Regions from separate parts of the Blautia sp. AM29-29 genome, predicted to be linked through region 2. Evidence: riboswitches for the same ligand, from Rfam matches in the RefSeq annotation. Region 2 holds a riboswitch; each other region holds the start of a gene.
The links. A riboswitch is a leader RNA that binds a small molecule or an ion and turns the genes downstream of it on or off. The one in region 2 is predicted to bind cyclic di-GMP.
Positions count from the first base shown of each region.

Region 1: it holds a riboswitch for cyclic di-GMP, as region 2 does, so the genes downstream of both, DW769_RS13705 (ABC transporter substrate-binding protein) here and DW769_RS02545 (transporter substrate-binding domain-containing protein) in region 2, are expected to answer to the same signal.
Region 3: it holds a riboswitch for cyclic di-GMP, as region 2 does, so the genes downstream of both, DW769_RS10705 (response regulator) here and DW769_RS02545 (transporter substrate-binding domain-containing protein) in region 2, are expected to answer to the same signal.

Region 1 covers NZ_QUJD01000020.1:44,425-50,553, forward strand. Annotated here, with positions in the region: gene DW769_RS13685 (glycoside hydrolase family 3 protein) at 1-748, shown strand, start outside; gene DW769_RS13690 (glycoside hydrolase family 3 N-terminal domain-containing protein) at 749-3,163, shown strand; gene DW769_RS17450 (helix-turn-helix domain-containing protein) at 3,187-3,393, opposite strand; cyclic di-GMP riboswitch class I at 3,840-3,915, shown strand; gene DW769_RS13705 (ABC transporter substrate-binding protein) at 4,015-5,856, shown strand; gene DW769_RS13710 (ATP-binding protein) at 5,922-6,129, shown strand, end outside.
Region 2 covers NZ_QUJD01000002.1:186,498-192,626, reverse strand. Annotated here, with positions in the region: gene DW769_RS16730 (hypothetical protein) at 1-763, shown strand, start outside; partial or broken gene DW769_RS02550 (response regulator) at 769-3,717, shown strand; cyclic di-GMP riboswitch class I at 4,246-4,321, shown strand; gene DW769_RS02545 (transporter substrate-binding domain-containing protein) at 4,411-5,697, shown strand; gene DW769_RS02540 (response regulator) at 5,874-6,129, shown strand, end outside.
Region 3 covers NZ_QUJD01000013.1:72,570-78,698, reverse strand. Annotated here, with positions in the region: gene DW769_RS10730 (ParB/RepB/Spo0J family partition protein) at 1-155, opposite strand, end outside; gene DW769_RS10725 (ParA family protein) at 145-930, opposite strand; gene DW769_RS10720 (ParB/RepB/Spo0J family partition protein) at 945-1,910, opposite strand; tRNA gene DW769_RS10710 (tRNA-Arg) at 2,237-2,310, opposite strand; gene DW769_RS16435 (hypothetical protein) at 2,685-2,828, opposite strand; cyclic di-GMP riboswitch class I at 2,938-3,013, shown strand; gene DW769_RS10705 (response regulator) at 3,251-3,559, shown strand; gene DW769_RS10700 (DUF3878 family protein) at 3,734-4,732, shown strand; gene DW769_RS10695 (MATE family efflux transporter) at 5,033-6,129, opposite strand, start outside.

The DNA.
Region 1 (6,129 bases), on a different contig from region 2:
TAAAGATGGACCGGCAGGTGTGGGAACGGGGGCCTGGCCAACGGCTATGCTGATTTCCTGCGCATTCAATAAAGAACTGTGGGAAGCGTTTGGAAATGCGGTTGGCGCAGAGTGCGAAAAGAAAGCGGTTGACGTATGGCTGGCACCAGCAGTCAATCTGCACCGGAATCCGCTTTGCGGGCGAAATTTTGAATATTTTTCGGAGGATCCTTATCTGACCGGAATCTGTGCGGTCCAGATTACAAAGGGCGTTCAGGAAAATCATCCTGTCCGCGTCTGCCCCAAACATTTTGCCGTGAATGAACAGGAAACGTATCGAAGAGGAAGTGCGAAGAAGCGGTACGATGCGGTAGATTCCATCCTTACGGAACGTGCATTGCGGGAACTTTATCTGAAACCTTTTGAAATGTTGGTTCGAGATGCCGGAGTATCTTTTATTATGACATCGTTTAATAAAATTAATGGGGTTCTTGCAGCTGGAAATCGAGATTTGTGTACGCATATTTTACGGGAAGAATGGAACTTTGATGGTGTTGTCGTTACTGACTGGGGCGATATGGATATTGTCGCAGATGGCGGCGATGCTGTGGCAGCGGGAAATGATATCGTGATGCCGGGTGGCCCGCCGGTGATCCGGCAGATTTTGCAGGCCTATCAGGAGAGACGGATTACCAGAAAAGATCTGGAAAGGAGTGTTGCAAGATTGTTACATGTTCTGAAGTTATTTGAGAAAGGGGAGCGTATTTAAATGAAATCATATAGGGATCATACACTGGGTGCCAAAGAAAGAGCCTCTCTTCTGCTCAAAGAAATGAGCCTTGACGAAAAGATGGCACAGATTAACTGTGTTTTTCCTTTTGATCAGGATGCCTATAACTTTGAAAAAATTCAGCAGGAGACAAAATACGGAATGGGAGAAGTAAGCACGCTGGAAATGCGCAGGATGGAGACACTTGATGAAGTGGCTGCATGGCAGAGAAAAGTGCAGAAGATTGTGATGGAAAACAGTGCCCATCAAATACCGGCAATCTTTCATATGGAAGGATTGTGCGGGGCCTTCATTCAGGACTCCACCAGTTTTCCGTCTGGGATTGGCAGGGGAGCAAGCTTTGATCCCAAGCTGGAAGAACAGATTGCAGAAATTGTGAGCAGACAGGAAACGGCCTGTGGTATTACCCATATACTGGCACCGGTTCTGGATGTGGCAAGAGATCCGCGTATGGGCCGTTTTGGAGAAAGTTATGGAGAAGATGCTTCCCTTGTAAGTGCGATGGGGGCAGCGTATACGAAAGGAATACAAAAGAATACAGTTGCTTCAAGAAAAGCAGAAAGTGTGGCAAAACATTTTGTGGCTTTTCATAATTCGCAGGGTGGAATTCATGGAACACACAGCGAAACGCCGACGCGACTTTTAGAAGAAGTGTTTGCAAAACCTTTCCAGGCAGCAATCACAGAGTCAGATCTGAAAGGTATTATGCCTTGTTATTGCGCTGTGAATGGAGAAGATGTATCTGCTTCTCATAACATGCTTACGAAACTGCTTCGGGAAAAAATGGGATTTGACGGCATGTGCATCAGCGATTACGGTGCAGTGGGAAATGCGCATAGTGTACATCATATTGGAGAAACATTTGAAGAAGCCGGTGCGATGTGTCTTCATGCGGGAATGGATATCGAGATGCCGTCCTGTACTGGCTATAATGAGAAATTAAAAGAGATGTTTTCAAGTGGAAAACTGGATATCCATATTTTGGATACAGCGGTTTTGCGGGTTCTGGAGGGAAAATTCAGAATGGGCTTATTTGAAAATCCCTATGCGCTGGAAGGAAAAGAGCTTCATGCTCTTGTAATGCAGGAAGCAGACAGGAACACTTCCCTGCGGTCGGCCAGAGAATCCATGGTACTGCTGAAAAATGACGGCGTATTGCCGATTGCGGCAAAAGGGAAAAAAATCGCGGTGATCGGACCGCATGCCGGGTATGCCAGAAAAATGTTTGGTGGATACACACATATGTGTATGATGGAGTCTACCTATGCGATTGCCAATTCTATTGCAGGTGTAAGCGGAGTTGTACAGGCAGATGCAGATGAGATTATTACGGTTCCGGGAACCAATATTCAGTCTGATGAGACAGAGCAGTTTGATCAGATCCTGAAAAGACAGAAACCGCAATGCAGAAATCTGTATGAAGAATTCCAAATCCGCTTTCCGGAAAGTGAGATTTTATATGCATATGGCTATCCGATTGCAGGAAACGACGAAAGTCATTTTGAAGAAGCGCTGCAGGCAGCAAAGCAGGCAGACATTGTGATACTGACGCTTGGCGGTAAGCACGGAACGTGTTCCATGGCATCAATGGGAGAAGGAATTGACAGTACTGATATTAACCTTCCAAAATGTCAGGATGCATTTATTCGCAAGGCTGCGCAGCTTGGAAAACCATTGGTTGGCGTTCACTTTGATGGAAGACCGATTTCCAGTGATGCTGCAGAGGAATATTTAGATGCTATTCTGGAAGCATGGAGTCCATCAGAAACAGGAGCAGAAGCAGTAGTTGATATTTTAACCGGAATATATAATCCGGGAGGAAAACTTCCGGTTACCGTTGCTTATGGAGTGGGACAGCTTCCGGTTTATTACAATCATCCATATGGTTCCTCCTGGGATCAGAGCGGCAGTATCGGTTTTGCCAATTATGTGAATATGCCGCACAGACCGAGATATTATTTTGGATACGGACTGTCGTATACAACATTTACATATTCGGATTTACATATCTCGATGGGAAATGAAAAGGCAGCAGATACGGTTCAGATCTCCTGCGCTGTTGAGAACACGGGAAGCTGTGAAGGAGATGAGGTTGTCCAGCTTTATTTACGAGATGAATATGCCAGCCTGACAAGACCAGTAAAAGAACTGGCAGGTTTTAAGCGCATTCACCTGCGAAAGGGCGAAAAGAAAACGGTATGCTTTGAGGTGAAAACGGATCAAATGGCTTTTCTGGACATTGATATGCACTGGAAAGTGGAAAAAGGACGATATGCAGTAGAGGTCGGAAGTTCTTCAGAAGATATTCGTTTAAGAGGAAGCTACTGTGTGAAAGAAAATAAATGGGTTGCGGGAAGAAATAGAGCGTTTTGGGCAAGTGCCGCAGCGAAATAAAAAGAACAGAACCGGATGCCATTTTATACAAAGCGGCATTCGGTTCTGTTCTTGCGGTATTCCCGTGGGGAGCAGTTCATTTTTTCACGGAAACATTTTCCGAAATAGGACTGCTGGCTGAAGCCGGTCTGCAGGACGATCTGTCTGATGGGAAGTGTGGTTTCTGTTATCTCCGTGATTTGTTTTCTATGTTTTGGCAATATCTTAATAATTTCTGCAGATATTTTCATATTATTTTTTCGATATAATAAGTATACTTGCTGTAAAAAGGATTGTAAAGGTAGTCTAAATGGACAATAATAGTTTATCACATACAACGTGGAATTGTAAGTACCATATGAACCAGAGCAGGAAAACCTGCCGTCGCTGATCACACTTGAAAAAATATGTGTAGCTTTGGGCGTGACATTATCGCAGTTTTTTCGAGAAGATAATTCAGAGAATCTGACAGAAAAACAGAAAGAAGTTCTAGGGATATGGAATGATCTGAGTACAAATGAGCAGGAAACAGTAATGTCAATGCTGCGTGGACTTCGGAAGTAAGAGAACAGTTCGAGTATATGTATCGGCTGTTCTTTTTTTGTTTTTGAACGTTAAAATGTTAATTTTTTTCTTGTGTATAGTAGAACACTAAAGTATAATAAAATCAGTTTTTTACATAAGATTAAAGCTATAATAAGGAAATTGGCAAACCAGATGAAAGTCTGGGACGCAAAGCTACAGGGCCTTTAAAATGGCAGCCAGTTGCATAAAATGAGGTGCACTGTCTGTCTGACGGTGCTTTTTTACGGTGTTATTTCATAGACGTAACAATAATGATTTTATCAGGAAAGAATGAGGAAAATAAAAGTATGAAAAAGGCAAAACGTTGTCTGATAGCAGTGGTGTCAGGTGTACTTGTAGCATCTGCTGTCTTGTCTGGATGTGGACAGTCAAAGAAAGAAGTATCTATAAATGATGATCATCTTACCGTTTATCTGTGGGAAAATCGTTTGATGAAAAATATTGCACCCTATATCCATGAACAGTTTCCAGATCAGGATATTGAATTTATTATAGGTAACAATGATACCGATTTATACAGTTATTTTAAAGAACATGATGAATTACCGGATATTATAACAGTACGTCGATTTTCTGGAACAGATGCACAGGACTTACAGCCTTATCTTATGGATTTTGCTTCTTATGATGTTGTTTCCAAGTATTATTCTTATGCGGTGCAATATTATAAGAATGCGGAGGATGAAATCCAGTGGCTGCCAATCTGTGGTATTCCGCAGACGATCATTGCCAACAAAACACTGTTTGATCAGTATGGCGTAAAGATTCCAGAAAATTATGAGGAATATGTACAGGCATGTCAGCAGTTTTATGATAATGGCATAAAACCGTATTCCATGGATCTTGGTGAAGACTGGTCTAATAATGAAATCATCCAGGCTGCAGCAATCGGTGAGTTTACAAGCCTGGATGGTATTGAATGGCGAAACGGTGCAGAGACTGCAGCGGATGAAGTAAAGTTTGATGATGTATTATGGAAACGTATTTTTTCAGAAACCAGTCAGTTTCTTAAGGACTCGCATTTTGGTAAAGAAGATATCAATATTGATATCAATACAGGAACCCAGATGTTTGTCGAAGGAAAATCAGCAATGTTTCATGGACATCCGACGGTTATGCAGCAGCTGCAGAAACAGATGGATGCGGAGCTGATCCGTATTCCTTACTTTTCACAGACATCGGATGAATCCTATGTGTACATGACTCCGTCCTTAAACATTGCATTTAACAAAAACCTGGAAAAAGATCGGGAGAAACTGGATACTGCGCTGGATGTGCTGGATTGTATGATTTCAGAAGAGGGGCAAAAGCTGATTGCGGATGGAAGCGGTGTTATTTCATTGAATACAGATGTTCCAACCATGATGCAGGATGTGCCTGGACTGGAAGAGGAAATTAATCATAATGCTGTTTATATCCGATATTCCGCTCAAAAATCATTTGATGCAAGTCTTGAGGCTGTTCACGGATTACTGTCAGGGGAAATGGATGAAATACAGGCTTATGATACTTTTCGCAGTGTAATGAATCGTAAAGATCCAGAAGAAAAAGCAACGGTGAATTTTGAAAATGAATATTCCATTTCACTGAACGATAGAAATGGCCGTGATGCAGCATCTTCCATTTTAACTACGATCAGAGAAGAAAATGATGCACAGCTGGCTCTGGCACCATATTATTTCACTTCTTCTATGTACAAAGGAGAATGCACCAGCAGCCGGGTTGGCATGATGACAGCGAAGAGTTCAGATACACCATTATATGTTGCAAAAATCAATGGTAAACAGGTTTATGAACTCGTGGAAAATTATCTTGCTGATGCTGATGAGAATTTTTACGTAACCAATAAATACGAATTACCAATTGCATCCGGTATGAAAATGATCGTCAATCAAGAGGAAAGTGGATTTTCGTTAAAGGACTTAACAGTTAATGATAAGAAAATAGACAAAAAAAAGGAATACTCGATTCTTCTTACAGACACCACAATGTCTGTTTTGAAAAAAATAAATCTGAAATGTGAGATTGAGCAGCTTAAAGATACAACATTATCAAGTGCATGGACCGAAGCAATGTCAAATGGACAGCAGCCGTCAGCACCGGAAGATTATATAGAGGTTGAACAGTAAAAGTGGAGATAGAACAAAAGGTAAACAAAAGAAAAAAAATAACAAGGCTGTTGCTTATACTACTTATGATTCTTTTAAGCTTAGTTTGTATCAAGTATCTTATAAGTAAGTCTAATAAGTATATCAGCGAAAATGGAAAAAGCAGTATGGGAGCTGTTGTTGAACAGATACAGCAGACCTATGATCTTCAGGTGAGTGGATACTACAGCCAGCTGCAGTTGGTTGAGGAATTCTTACTTCATGAGAGGGAACTGTCTCTTGAAACGGATACGA
Region 2 (6,129 bases):
ATATCTGAAAGATATAAAACCTGTGATCGAAGAAAACCATATGTATATCCGTATTGCGTCAAATGACTTTTTCTCTGTTTCCAAGGATGTGGTTTCGAAGATGATCTTAGGAGAATACGATGCAGGGCAGGCATACCAGTCATTTAATTCTCAGCTTCTTGAGGAAGAAACTGCTTCTGAGGATATCGTGCTGGATTCACAGAAGTCGTATTCCAACCGTTTCCACAGCAGTGGAGGAAATGCAGCATATTCTGTTATGGCAAACACGCTACGTGGCATCTATGGGTCAGATGTGCTGATCGTAACCGGAAACAGCTTTACGGGAAATGTGCTGAAAGCCGGCTACACAGAAAAAATGGCAGGTGACATGATCATGCCAAATGGTCTGGCGGCTTACAGCAGCAAGATGAGTGGGGCTGAGCTGAAAGAAATGATCAAAAACTTTGTAGAAGGCTATGAGGGAGGATTTATTCCGTTTAACCGTGGTTCTTTGCCAGTGGTTAGTGGTATTTCTGTGGAAATTAATGAAACGGAAGATGGCTATACATTAAGTAAAGTTACAAAGGATGGAAAGGCAGTTCGGGATGAGGATGCTTTCACGGTGACCTGTCTTGCCACACCGCAGCATATGGAAACTTATCCTGTAGATGAAAATATGATATTTGATGGAGAAGCTACCTCTGTGAAAGATACCTGGACAGCATATGTTTCAGGTGGCAATGCCGTTCTTGCAGAAGCTGAAGATTACATAACCCTGAGGTGAGAAGAATGGATGTTAAGAATTCTAATAGAAATAGAAAGAAACCTGTCAGGAAAAAAGGATTGAGAATAGTTGCCTTTCTTCTTCTCTTTATAGGAGTTGTTCTGGCTGTTTTCCGATATTATAAGTTTATGTCGAAATCTATTTATGAGGAAAGTGTTTCTCATCTGACGGAAGTTTTTCATCAGTCTGATCAGATGCTGAGAGAACTGACAAATAAGAACCTGACTTACCTCCATATTTAGGGTGAAAATCTGCAGAATATCTCTGGTGAAAGCGAAATCCTTGATTATATAGAGCAAGCACAGGAAGATGCAGGTTTTTTAGACTTCTATTTTCTATCAGCGGTCGGAGACTATAAGAGGGTAACAGGAGAAACTGGGTACCTTGGATTGCAGGAAAATATTGAAGAGGAGATCCGGCAGGGAAAAGATGTGATCGCGAATGTAGCAGTTCCCGGAAAATCCCAGCAGCTTGTTTTTGCCACACCTGAGGCTCATGGAATTTATCAGGGATTTGAATACGATGCAATTGCCATTGCTTATGAAAATTCTGATATCGTAGATGTGCTGGATATTTCTGCTTTCCATGGAAATGCTCAGAGTTTTATTGTTCATTCGGATGGTCGTGTTGTAATTGCTCATTCTTCCGAGTTATGGGGGAACGTGTATAATTTCTTCGGCTTTCTGAGAAGGCATTCTGATATGTCTGAAAAAGAGATCAATGTCCTTTTGGAGAAGTTTAAAGCGGGACATACTGATGCGATGTTGCTGAATCTGGATGGAAGAAATTATTATCTGGTCTATGAAAAATCGGATATTCAGGACTGGATGTTTCTGGGACTTGTCCAGTCTGATATTGTCAATGCCAGTATGAATAATCTGCAGTTTACCACGATGCTTCTTGTTGGAGCTGTTGTACTTTGCATTGCTGCCTTTTTTATCAGTCTTATTATCCAGAAAAACAGGACAAATCTCAGAAGAAAGGATGCGGAGATCCGGTACCGTGATGAGCTGTTTCAAAAGCTTTCCATGAATGTGGATGACGTTTTCCTGATGCTGGATGCCCAAACATATCAGACGGATTACATCAGCCCTAATGCGGAAAAACTGCTGGGTATTACAGTAGAACAGATCCGCAAGGATATTCGTGTTTTAAGAAAACTGCACCCTGCAGATTCCGAAGACTCGCAGAAGAATCATCTGAAAGAAATTCCGGTTCATGAACAGCAGGAGTGGGATTTTGAATCTATACATCAGAAGACAGGGGAAAGGCGCTGGTTTCATAATATTGCAATGGGAAGTGAGGTAAACGGGGAAAAGAAATATATTCTGGTTATGTCAGACCGTACCTCTGACTGGAAAATGAACCAGGCTCTTTCTGAGGCAGTCCATGCGGCAGAGACTGCAAATAGGGCGAAGAGTATTTTTCTTTCCAATATGTCTCATGATATTCGGACACCAATGAATGCGATTATTGGATTTACGACACTGGCTGTAAGTAATATTGATGACAAAAATAGGGTTCAGGATTATCTGGGCAAAATTCTTTCTTCCAGTAAGCATTTGCTTTCACTGATCAATGATATATTGGATATGAGCCGGATTGAGAGCGGAAAGATCCATCTGGAAGAAACAGAAGTCTGTCTGTCGGATGTGCTTCATGATCTGAAGACGATCATCAGTGGACAGATTCATGCGAAGCAGCTGGAGCTTTATATGGATGCCATGGATGTTACGAATGAGGATGTCTATTGTGACAAACTGCGGCTGAACCAGATACTGCTGAATCTTTTGTCAAATGCGGTTAAGTTTACTCCGGCAGGCGGAACCGTTTCTGTCCGTCTCAGACAGTACCCGGGAAAAGCAAAAGGCAGCGAACTGTATGAATTTCGGGTAAAGGATAACGGAATTGGAATGAGTCAGGAATTTGTACAGAAGATCTTTTCTCCTTTTGAGCGAGAGCGGACTTCTACAGTCAGCAGGACTCAGGGTACGGGACTTGGAATGGCCATTACCAAGAACATCGTGGATATGATGGGCGGTACTATTGAGGTTCAGACAGAGCAGGACAAGGGCACCGAGTTTATAGTCCGTCTGCCATTTCGGACTCAGCCTGAGCATCATTGCATAGAGAAGATTTCGGAACTAGAGGGTCTTAAGGCATTGGTTGTAGACGATGACTTTAACACCTGTGACAGTGTAACAAAGATGCTTGTAAAGGTTGGAATGCGTTCGGAATGGACAGTCTCGGGTAAAGAGGCTGTTCTCCGTGCACGACAGTCAATGGAGCTGGGGGATGCATTTCATGCTTATATCATCGATTGGCTTCTGCCGGATATGAATGGAATTGAAGTTACACGTCAGATCCGGAGTCTTGATGACAATACGCCGATCATTATTCTGACTGCATACGACTGGTCAGATATCGAAACAGAAGCCAGAACTGCAGGAGTGACTGCATTCTGCGCGAAACCTCTGTTTATGTCAGATATCAGAGAGACTCTGATGGCTGCCATCGGTCAGAAACAGGCCCGGGCAGAGGATAAGATTCTTCCGGCAGCAGATTTAGATTTCAGAGGCAGGCGTATACTTCTTGTGGAAGATAATGAACTGAACAGTGAAATTGCAGTGGAAATTCTGAAAGCATATGGATTCCTGGTTGATACAGCAGAAAATGGAGCAGAGGCAGTGGAGAAAATTAAAAATTCAACACCGGAGGATTATGATCTGGTACTGATGGATGTGCAGATGCCTGTAATGAATGGATATGAGGCTACCAGGCAGATTCGTGCGCTTACTGATCCGGCACTGTCGGGAATTACCATTCTTGCCATGACTGCTAATGCTTTTGATGAGGACAGAAAGAAAGTTCTGGAATGCGGTATGGATGGATTCTTATCCAAGCCAATAATTATTGAAGAATTGATTGATACGTTACAAAAGAATCTGGATTAGGCGCCTGGAACATCATAAAACCCACAAGGTAGAAGAGGGAAATGGAAATCAGGCAATCAGGAGCCTTCCAGGTGCATGGGAAAAGCAGACAGGAAACAGAGGCTGTGTATCGGAGAAACTGTATCAGCTTTGTGATACAATGGTTGCACCGGAATATCGTCCGCTGATACGTCCATTTCGGGTGTTTCTACACTTTCAGCCAGATTGAAGACGGAAGAATGTATTTATACAGAATACAGGATGTGTGATGGCAGCTGGCACAGGATGCTTTTTATTGTAAAAAAGCGGGATGAGTCTGGAAATGTAACCCATGTTTTATGAAAATCCGGCAGTGCAGGCGAAGGTGAATGAGCAGGTAACAGTAATGTCCATGCTTCGTGGACTTCGGAAGTAGAAGAACAGTTCGAGTATATGTATCGGCTGTTCTTTTTTGTTTTTGCACATTAATACGACAATGTTTTTCTTGTATACAGTAAAGCGCTATAGTATAATAAAACTAGTTTTTTTACATACGTTTAAAAGCTATAATAAGGAAATCGGCAAACCAGATGAAAGTCTGGGACGCAAAGCTACAGGGCCTTTAAAATGGCAGCCAGCTGCATGAAATGATGTGCACTGTCTGTCTGACAGTGTTTTTTTGTGGTGTTATTTCATAGGCGTAACTATAATAATTTTACTGGGAGAGAGAAAAATATGAAAATAAATAAATCAGTATTGCAAAGGGGTATCATTTTAGTATTGTGCAGCTGCATCCTTTTTTCAATCTGTCCGGTTTATGCTTTTGCAGCAGAAAATCAGAAAGAGAGAGTTGTCAGGATTGGTGTACCGGATGATACATATGATAAGATAAATGAAAATGGAAAAAGAAGCGGATACGGCTATGAATATCTGCAGAAAATCGCAGGTTATACCGGGTGGAACTATGAATATGTAGATTGTACATGGGAAAATTGTTTTGACAAATTAAAAAATGATGAGCTGGATATGATAGAAGGAATCTCTTATACGGAGGAACGGGCAGAGACTATGCTTTTTTCCGCTATTCCAATGGGAGACGAAAGATATTATGTCTACGTAAAACCCGATCATACAGACATCTCATCCTCTGACACTGCATCTTTCAATGGGAAAAAGATTGGGGTGCTTATGGGTTACCTGTCGGAAATGGTATTGAACGAGTGGGAAAAGAAATATGATCTGCATACACAGCATGTCAATGTTTCAAATAATGAAGATGCTTTGAAGAAAATTGCAGACGGAGAAATTGACGTTTTTGTATCGTTAGAGGATTCCCGTCTGGGTGGGTACGGAATGGTGGCCTTAACGAATCTCGGAAGTTCAAAAATATATTTTGCGATTGGCCAGAGTCATTCTGATTTAAAGACAGAGCTGGATAATGCTATGAGAAGGATCACAGATGATGATCCTTATTATGCAGATGAACTGCATAAGCAGTTTCTGTCAGTGGCCAGTGTATATTTTCTGACGGGAGAAGAACAAAAATGGCTGTCAGAGCATGGAGAAATCAAAATCGGTTATTTGATAAACGATGGCGGGGTCAGTACTCTTGATACAGAAACCGGAAAAGTGAGCGGCCTGATCACGGATTACATCCAGCTTGCACAAAACTGCCTGAAAGGGCAGACTTTGAAATTTAATATCAAGGGGTATGATTCACAAGAGGATATGCAAAAAGCGTTGCATGATGGAGAAATTGATATGATTTTTCATGTGATGCAAAATACGAATGCTGCCGAAGACCTGGGCTATGATCTGACAGATACTGTCTGGAAGTATAATATGGCGGCTGTAACGGTTAAAAAGAGTTTTGATGAAAATGCTGAAAATACGGTTGCGATACCAAGAGAAGAGAGTGATTTGAAGTCTTATGTTTCCTATAATTATCCACAGTGGCATGTGAAGGAATATGCTACCTGGATGCAAAAAAGGCTGTATATAATGGAAAAGCAGACTGCATGATTATGGCCTCAGGCAAGCTGAAACAATATTCCGATGATAATAAACTGTACAGTGTTTTTCTGGAAAAGTACGGTATGGTGTCGTTTGCAGTCAGACGTGGAAACAGCATGCTGCTGTCTGTCCTGAATAAGACGATAAAAACAATGTCTGCTTCAAAATTCTCCAATGCTGTGTATATGTATGACAGTAATCTGAAGAAAGTTACGGTAAAGGAGTTTATAAGGGACAATTTCTGGAGTTTTATGTTGCTTGTTGTATCTGTTTTTTTGATCGTGCTGATACTGATACTTGGATTCCTCCGAAAAGCCAGAATTGCAGAGAAAAAGGCAAAAGAGGCACAGCAGCAGGCAGAAAAGGCGAACAGTGCAAAGACACATTTTTTGAGACAGATGAGCCACGATATCCGGACACCTTTAAATGGAATTATTGGGA
Region 3 (6,129 bases), on a different contig from region 2:
TCCTGCATCTTTTCATCATCCAGCACCTTGAACGGATGATTTTTAAACGGATGGATCTTACTAATCTCTATCTCCATTGCAGATTCTTCATTTACCACACCAAGCAGTTCATCAATGCTTGCCAGTTTAATCTTTTCGCCACTTCTATTTTTCATTTTTCAAAACCTCCTGTGTTAAGTTTTTATATGCTTCGGCAACTTTTCCTTTCGGGCAGTGCATGTAGATGCTTTTTCCCTCTGCACTGGTCTCAGCTGCTTTTACAGACATCGGAATCACATTTTCAAATACTTCTATCTGGCTTCCGTATGTTGTATGTACTCTCGATGCAATGTCCCTTGCGTAATTGGTTCTGAAATCAACCATAGTCAACAGAATGCCCTCAATCGCCAGTTTCCGGTTCAGCCTTTTCTTTACTGTAAGAATGGTCTTGATCAGCTGCTGAAGTCCTTTCACCGGCAGATATGCGGCCTGTACAGGTATCAGCACGGAATCGGAAGAGACCAGTGCATTGATTGTCATCATACCAAGACTTGGCATACAGTCGATCAGGATATAATCGTATCGGCCTCTTATCGCATCGATATATTCCTTCATGATCATTTCTCTGCTCATAACATTTCCCATCGTTACTTCCAGGGCAGAAAGCTCAATATTTGCCGGAAGTAGATCTACATTTTCCTGGTGATGTAAGATACCATCTTCCAGAGAGATTTCTTCTTCGTTAATGACATCCATCATAATCGTTGCCAGTGTGATGCGAAGATCATCCGGTTCCTCATATCCAAGACTTGCGGTTAAACTTCCCTGTGGATCCGCGTCGATCAGCAACACTTTCTTACCTTCTCTTGCCAGTCCAATGCCTACATTTACGGTTGTGGTGGTCTTTCCGACGCCACCTTTCTGGTTTACTACGGATATAACTTTACTCATGATTTCTTCCTCCTTTAACTTTCCCATGATTCTTTTTTCCATAATTTCAACAGTGCCAGTATTTCCCGTTTCATCATCGCCGGTGTATAGGAATTTGGAAAATACTTGTGTAACTGCTCGTTTGTGAATGCCACTCTTGTGATCTCACCCTTTTTCACTTCACACATGATTTCTTCCATCTTTTCCAGTGACAACTGTTTTTCTTTACTCAGTTGCCGGATCCTCTGTGCCTGTGAGAGTGATGGGATCGCCTGTGCATACTCCATTGCTACAAGCAATTCCTTTTGCTCTTTTTCACTTAATGCTGCTATCTCTACAGCCGGACAAAAAGAAATGATCTCATCATCCAGTTTCTGCAACATTTCCGGTATCAGTTTTGTCAGTGAGATATAACGCTGCACTTGTTTTGGGCTATCACCACAATCTTCACTGATGATTTCTATTGCCCGCTTTCTTGGTGTTTTGTGGTCAACTTGGCTTTTTTTTCGACCACTTTTTCTTTTTAATACGTCATTCTTCAGTTTGTAAGCAAAAGCTTTTTCACTGTAGCTGATCCTTTCTCTGTGAAGATTGGAATCTACCATGCTCAAGATGGAATCATCTTCACTTAATACCCGGATGATTACCGGTACTTTACGGTATCCCAGTTTCTCCGCAGCATGTTTTCTTCTGTGACCGGATATGATCTCATAGTATCCATCCGGTACCGGTCTGACGATCAGCGGATTTAATATTCCATACTTCTCAATGCTTTCCTGCAGAAGAAACATTTCCTTATCATCTTTCACCTGAAACGGATGCTCTTTGAACGATCGAAGACGCTCAATCTCAATTTCTATGATTCTTTCTTCGTTTTCTTCTGATTGTCTGTTTGGTTTAGTCATCTTGACTCCTTTCCTCCGGGATTCAGGAAATAAAAAATGCCTGCCTGGAACTTTTATAGATAGTAAAGTTCCAAACAGACATTGCTGTTTGACCATTAGCTGTAGCTAATAGAATTGAATACTGTTTCAGCTAATTCATGTTTGCAGGTTTGGGAGAGATTGTTTCTTTTCCCGCCTTTTCTCTGATTTACATCCCCGAATAAGGGGTGACAACAGAGCGGAACCCAAATGTTAGCTGGACTTTCTAAAACCCATGTTTGCAAACCGGTAATTTTGATTAGCTGTCAGCTAACAAAAATCGGATTGCGTTAGCTGGAAATTGATCATTTTGAATGGAATTTTGTGTCACGAACGTGATTTGAAAATAACAAAAGCGTTCGTTGTCAGCTAATCCAGCTAACATTTTCGAACGCTTTGAAGCCCGTCGCCAAGAGGATTTGAACCTCCGACCCCTCGCTTAGGAGGCGAGTGCTCTATCCAGCTGAGCTATGACGACACATGCCGCAACCCCTTGATTTTACTGGGTTTCTGGGATTTTTCCCTTCGGCCATATATAAGATTATCAACTCTTTTTCGAGTTGTCAATCTACAGATTTTTTTGATTCGGTAACATTAGAACATTTCCCCATTTGGGGAATGCTTTGTTGTCACCATTAGCATTTTTCAGAATAGATTCGAACTGAAAGTTGTTTTTCATTTTTTCCCTTTGGGGAATGCCTCGGCTTTCTCTTAGGAGGCGGACACTCTATCCTACTGAGCTACAGAAACAAAAATTATAAATGTTTCAGCCAGGTCAGCAACAAAAATATTATACTATATTTTTGCTGCTTTTTCAAGACGAAACACATACTTGCGATTCTGCAGTTTACTTCAGGAATTTTCCATTGTGAGTACCTGATAAATTCTCTTATAGGCTTTTTCATAGGTCCAGCAGCCTTCGACATTGTTGTAGTATTCATTATTTTTTTCGACAACATATTCTAAATCGTTTTCTGTCATGAGTCTGTATTTCATCGTACACCTCCAATGTTAAAAACAGTAATCTGCCAAAATCCAGAGGTCATTATATCATATTCCGATGGGAAAGGAGAAGAGAGTCTTACAGCAATGAATTAAAATAAAAAAAGAATCTCGGCAAAGCAGTCGAAAGGCTGTGACGCAAAGCTACAAGGCCTGTAAAATGGCAGCCAGCTGCGTAAATATGGAACATTTCTTATAAAATAAATAGGGAGAAATGACTGAAATGCACGGTAGGAGAATCTATGGTGCTTTTTTATTGCCTGCGAAAAGAAAATACGAGAGGAGGAGTTTGCATTTTCCCGCCATCCGGCGATCACCGCATTTACGAGCATGAACGTGGAGACACCGACCATCGTGGCGTATCTGTTTGACCACCCGCTGTATCTGGTGGCACTGATTGCAGGTGTGCTGCTGTTCTGCTTGCGGAGGATAATGCACTGAATGCAGAGGTTGCGACGGAGCTGCTCGGAAGCCTCGGCCTTGTCGTGGACTGGGCGGAGAATGGTTCCAAGGCCGTGGATCAGTTTGAAGCGTCGGATCCGGGAAGCTATTTTGCGATCTTCATGGATATGCAGATGCCGGTGATGGATGGCATCGAGGCGACGAAAAAAATTCGAAACAGTGTGCGTGAGGACAATGATGTTCCGATTTTTGCGATGACAGCAAATACTTTTGCAACGGACCGCAAGCGGTGCGCGGACGCGGGCATATTCCGAAACCGGTGAATTTAAAAGAGATTCAGACGACGCTGGACGAGAAAGTGCGGACGGCATGTGCCGGATAACGGGACGGATTAATAACAGAAAAATTTGGAGAAGGGGCTCTACTGCTTTGGATTGCAGTGGAGCCTTTTTATGGTGTATCATAGGAAGTAAAAGAAAACAGGGGAGAATCACGGAATGGAAATTGCAGAAAATATCACATGGACCGAGGAACTGGAAAGGCTGGATGTGCTTCTTTCGCAGGGGCAGTTCGAGCTGCTGCTTCCGGGTGAGCGGTACGGGGGAGGAGAAAAGGAGATCTGGCTTGTCTATCTGATGAACGATGCGGCAGAGAGCTTTCTCGTTTTTCATGACGCGGAGCTGACGGGAACGTATCAGAAGGAATACGAGGGAGAAATAGATGCCGCACTGGAAAAAGACGGGGAGCAGTACGTTCTGATCGTGCGGCAGAAAGAGACGGTGTGCACGCTGTTTTTCAGCCGCCTTTCACTGGAAGTGCATCTGTTTGATTACGGAAAAACGGGTCATTTCTGGGTGGACGGATACGAGTATCTGCGGCAGATTGAGTTCCGTATTGCGATCCTGCGGGACAAGCTGGAATACCTCGGCGAGGCGTTCTGCACCGAGGAAGAAATGCGTCTGGCATCGCTGGCCAATTTCCCGCCGCTCAATTTCTGCTGCTACCCGGCCGTGCCGGATCAGTATCTCGTACCGTCATGCCCGTGGTGGGAAGCGACGGAAGAGGCAATTACGGAGATGAAAAAACTGGCATCGGAGGCAGGCGATAAAGTGCTGCTGTGGTATCTTGCACTTTATGAAAAATGGCAGGGAAAACTCCTCGCAAAACAGATCGCAAAACTGCTGCATACGAGCCGCCACGCGAAAGTCGTGGATTTACTGGAAAAAAAACTGGCCCGCGAAGCACAGAATTATCCGAAACGACGCTTCACCGGCGAAGAAGGAACCCAGATCCGAAAAATCCAGGAGCAGGCAATGAAACGGAAAAAGATACTGGAAGCCGAAGGAAAACGCGCATCATTGCTGCGCGAGGAGCCATTCTTTTATGCACGGGATTCGGTGGAATATAAGGTCCATCTGATGATCTGGGGAACGAGAGGGAAAGAGCGGGTTGTGGAGGTTGAGACGTTTAAAATTTCCAGAACGCAACGGCAATGATCAGCTCCTTTACGGACGAGCCGGAAGTGATTCAGTTTTAATGCCAGTAGACAAGAAGTCCCCCGCTTCTAAAGTGGTGGGATGAATTGTTAAAAGAAACATAACGGCAGTGGCGGGCGGAGAGAAATCGGTATCCTCCACAGACATGAGGCAAGTCACAGTCGAACTATTTTCGACATGTCAGACTCCGTGAAAATACCGACTGTGAATTGAAACAAGGGATAAGGTAAAATAGAAAGCGCTTATTTGAGGCGGGAATGAAATCTCAAATAAGCGCTTTTTCTATACGCTGCCGCCAAGTCAGGCTGCGGGCAGTTTATAATATTTCGATGTATGCTGGCGGTAGAGCAGCAGCAATCCGCGGATGCAGAGCTCGATAGCCATGGCGATCCACATGCCGCGCAGGCCGAGCGGGGTGATGAGAAGCACCGCGAGACCGAGGCGGATGACCCAGATGCTGCCAAGGTTCAGAAGGCTTGGCACAAACGTATCGCCTGTTCCGCGGAGGGCTCCGGCGGCAACGATGGAAGCGCCGAAAAACGGCTCGGCGAGCAGTTCGATGCGGAGTACCTCGGCGGCAAACGAGCGCACCTGCGGGTCAGGAGTCAGAATGCTAAAGACGAACGGACAGAAGATCATCATCAGACCTCCAGTGATGGCCATCAGGACTGCGCCCATGGCAATGCAGATATTTCCGTAGCGTTTCGCCAGCTTGTAATTTCCGGCGCCGTAGCTTCTGCCGACGAGCGTTGTCGCGGCGGAACCGATGCCGTAGCCTGGCATGTAGCAGAGGCCTTCGGCGGTGACGGCGAACGAATTGGCCGCAATCGCAATGGAGCCGAGCGGGGCAATCAGCATGGTGGCAGCAACCATGGCGCTGTTCATCGCGATTTCCTGTACGGCAACCGGCACACCAATTTTGAATGCAGTTTTCAGAATTTTCGTATCAAAAACCGTTTTTTCCTTCCGGCGGAGACGCAGCCGCGGATTGCGGACACAACAGAACCAGGCACCCGTGAGGCTGATGACGGCGCAGGCCAGCATCGTTCCCATACCGGCACCCATGACACCGAAAACCGGAATCAAAAGAGCATTGAAAATGATATCGAGCACGCACATGACGGCATTTAAAATACTGGGCATCACCATATCACCGCTGCACTGCAGGAAGGACGACATCAGCGAGTTGAGCTGGGAAAACGGAAGCATGATGGCAAACATCATAAAATAGAGCGTGGCATTCCGCCGGATCTCCTGCGCACCGCCGAGCCACCCCGGCAGCGGATGACTGATCAGAAGCCCGATCAGGCACAAAACAGCCGACACAACAAGCGCGGACGCGATGCCATGCCGCACAACATCCCTTGCCTTCTTGTCATGATTTCCCCCGATCTGAT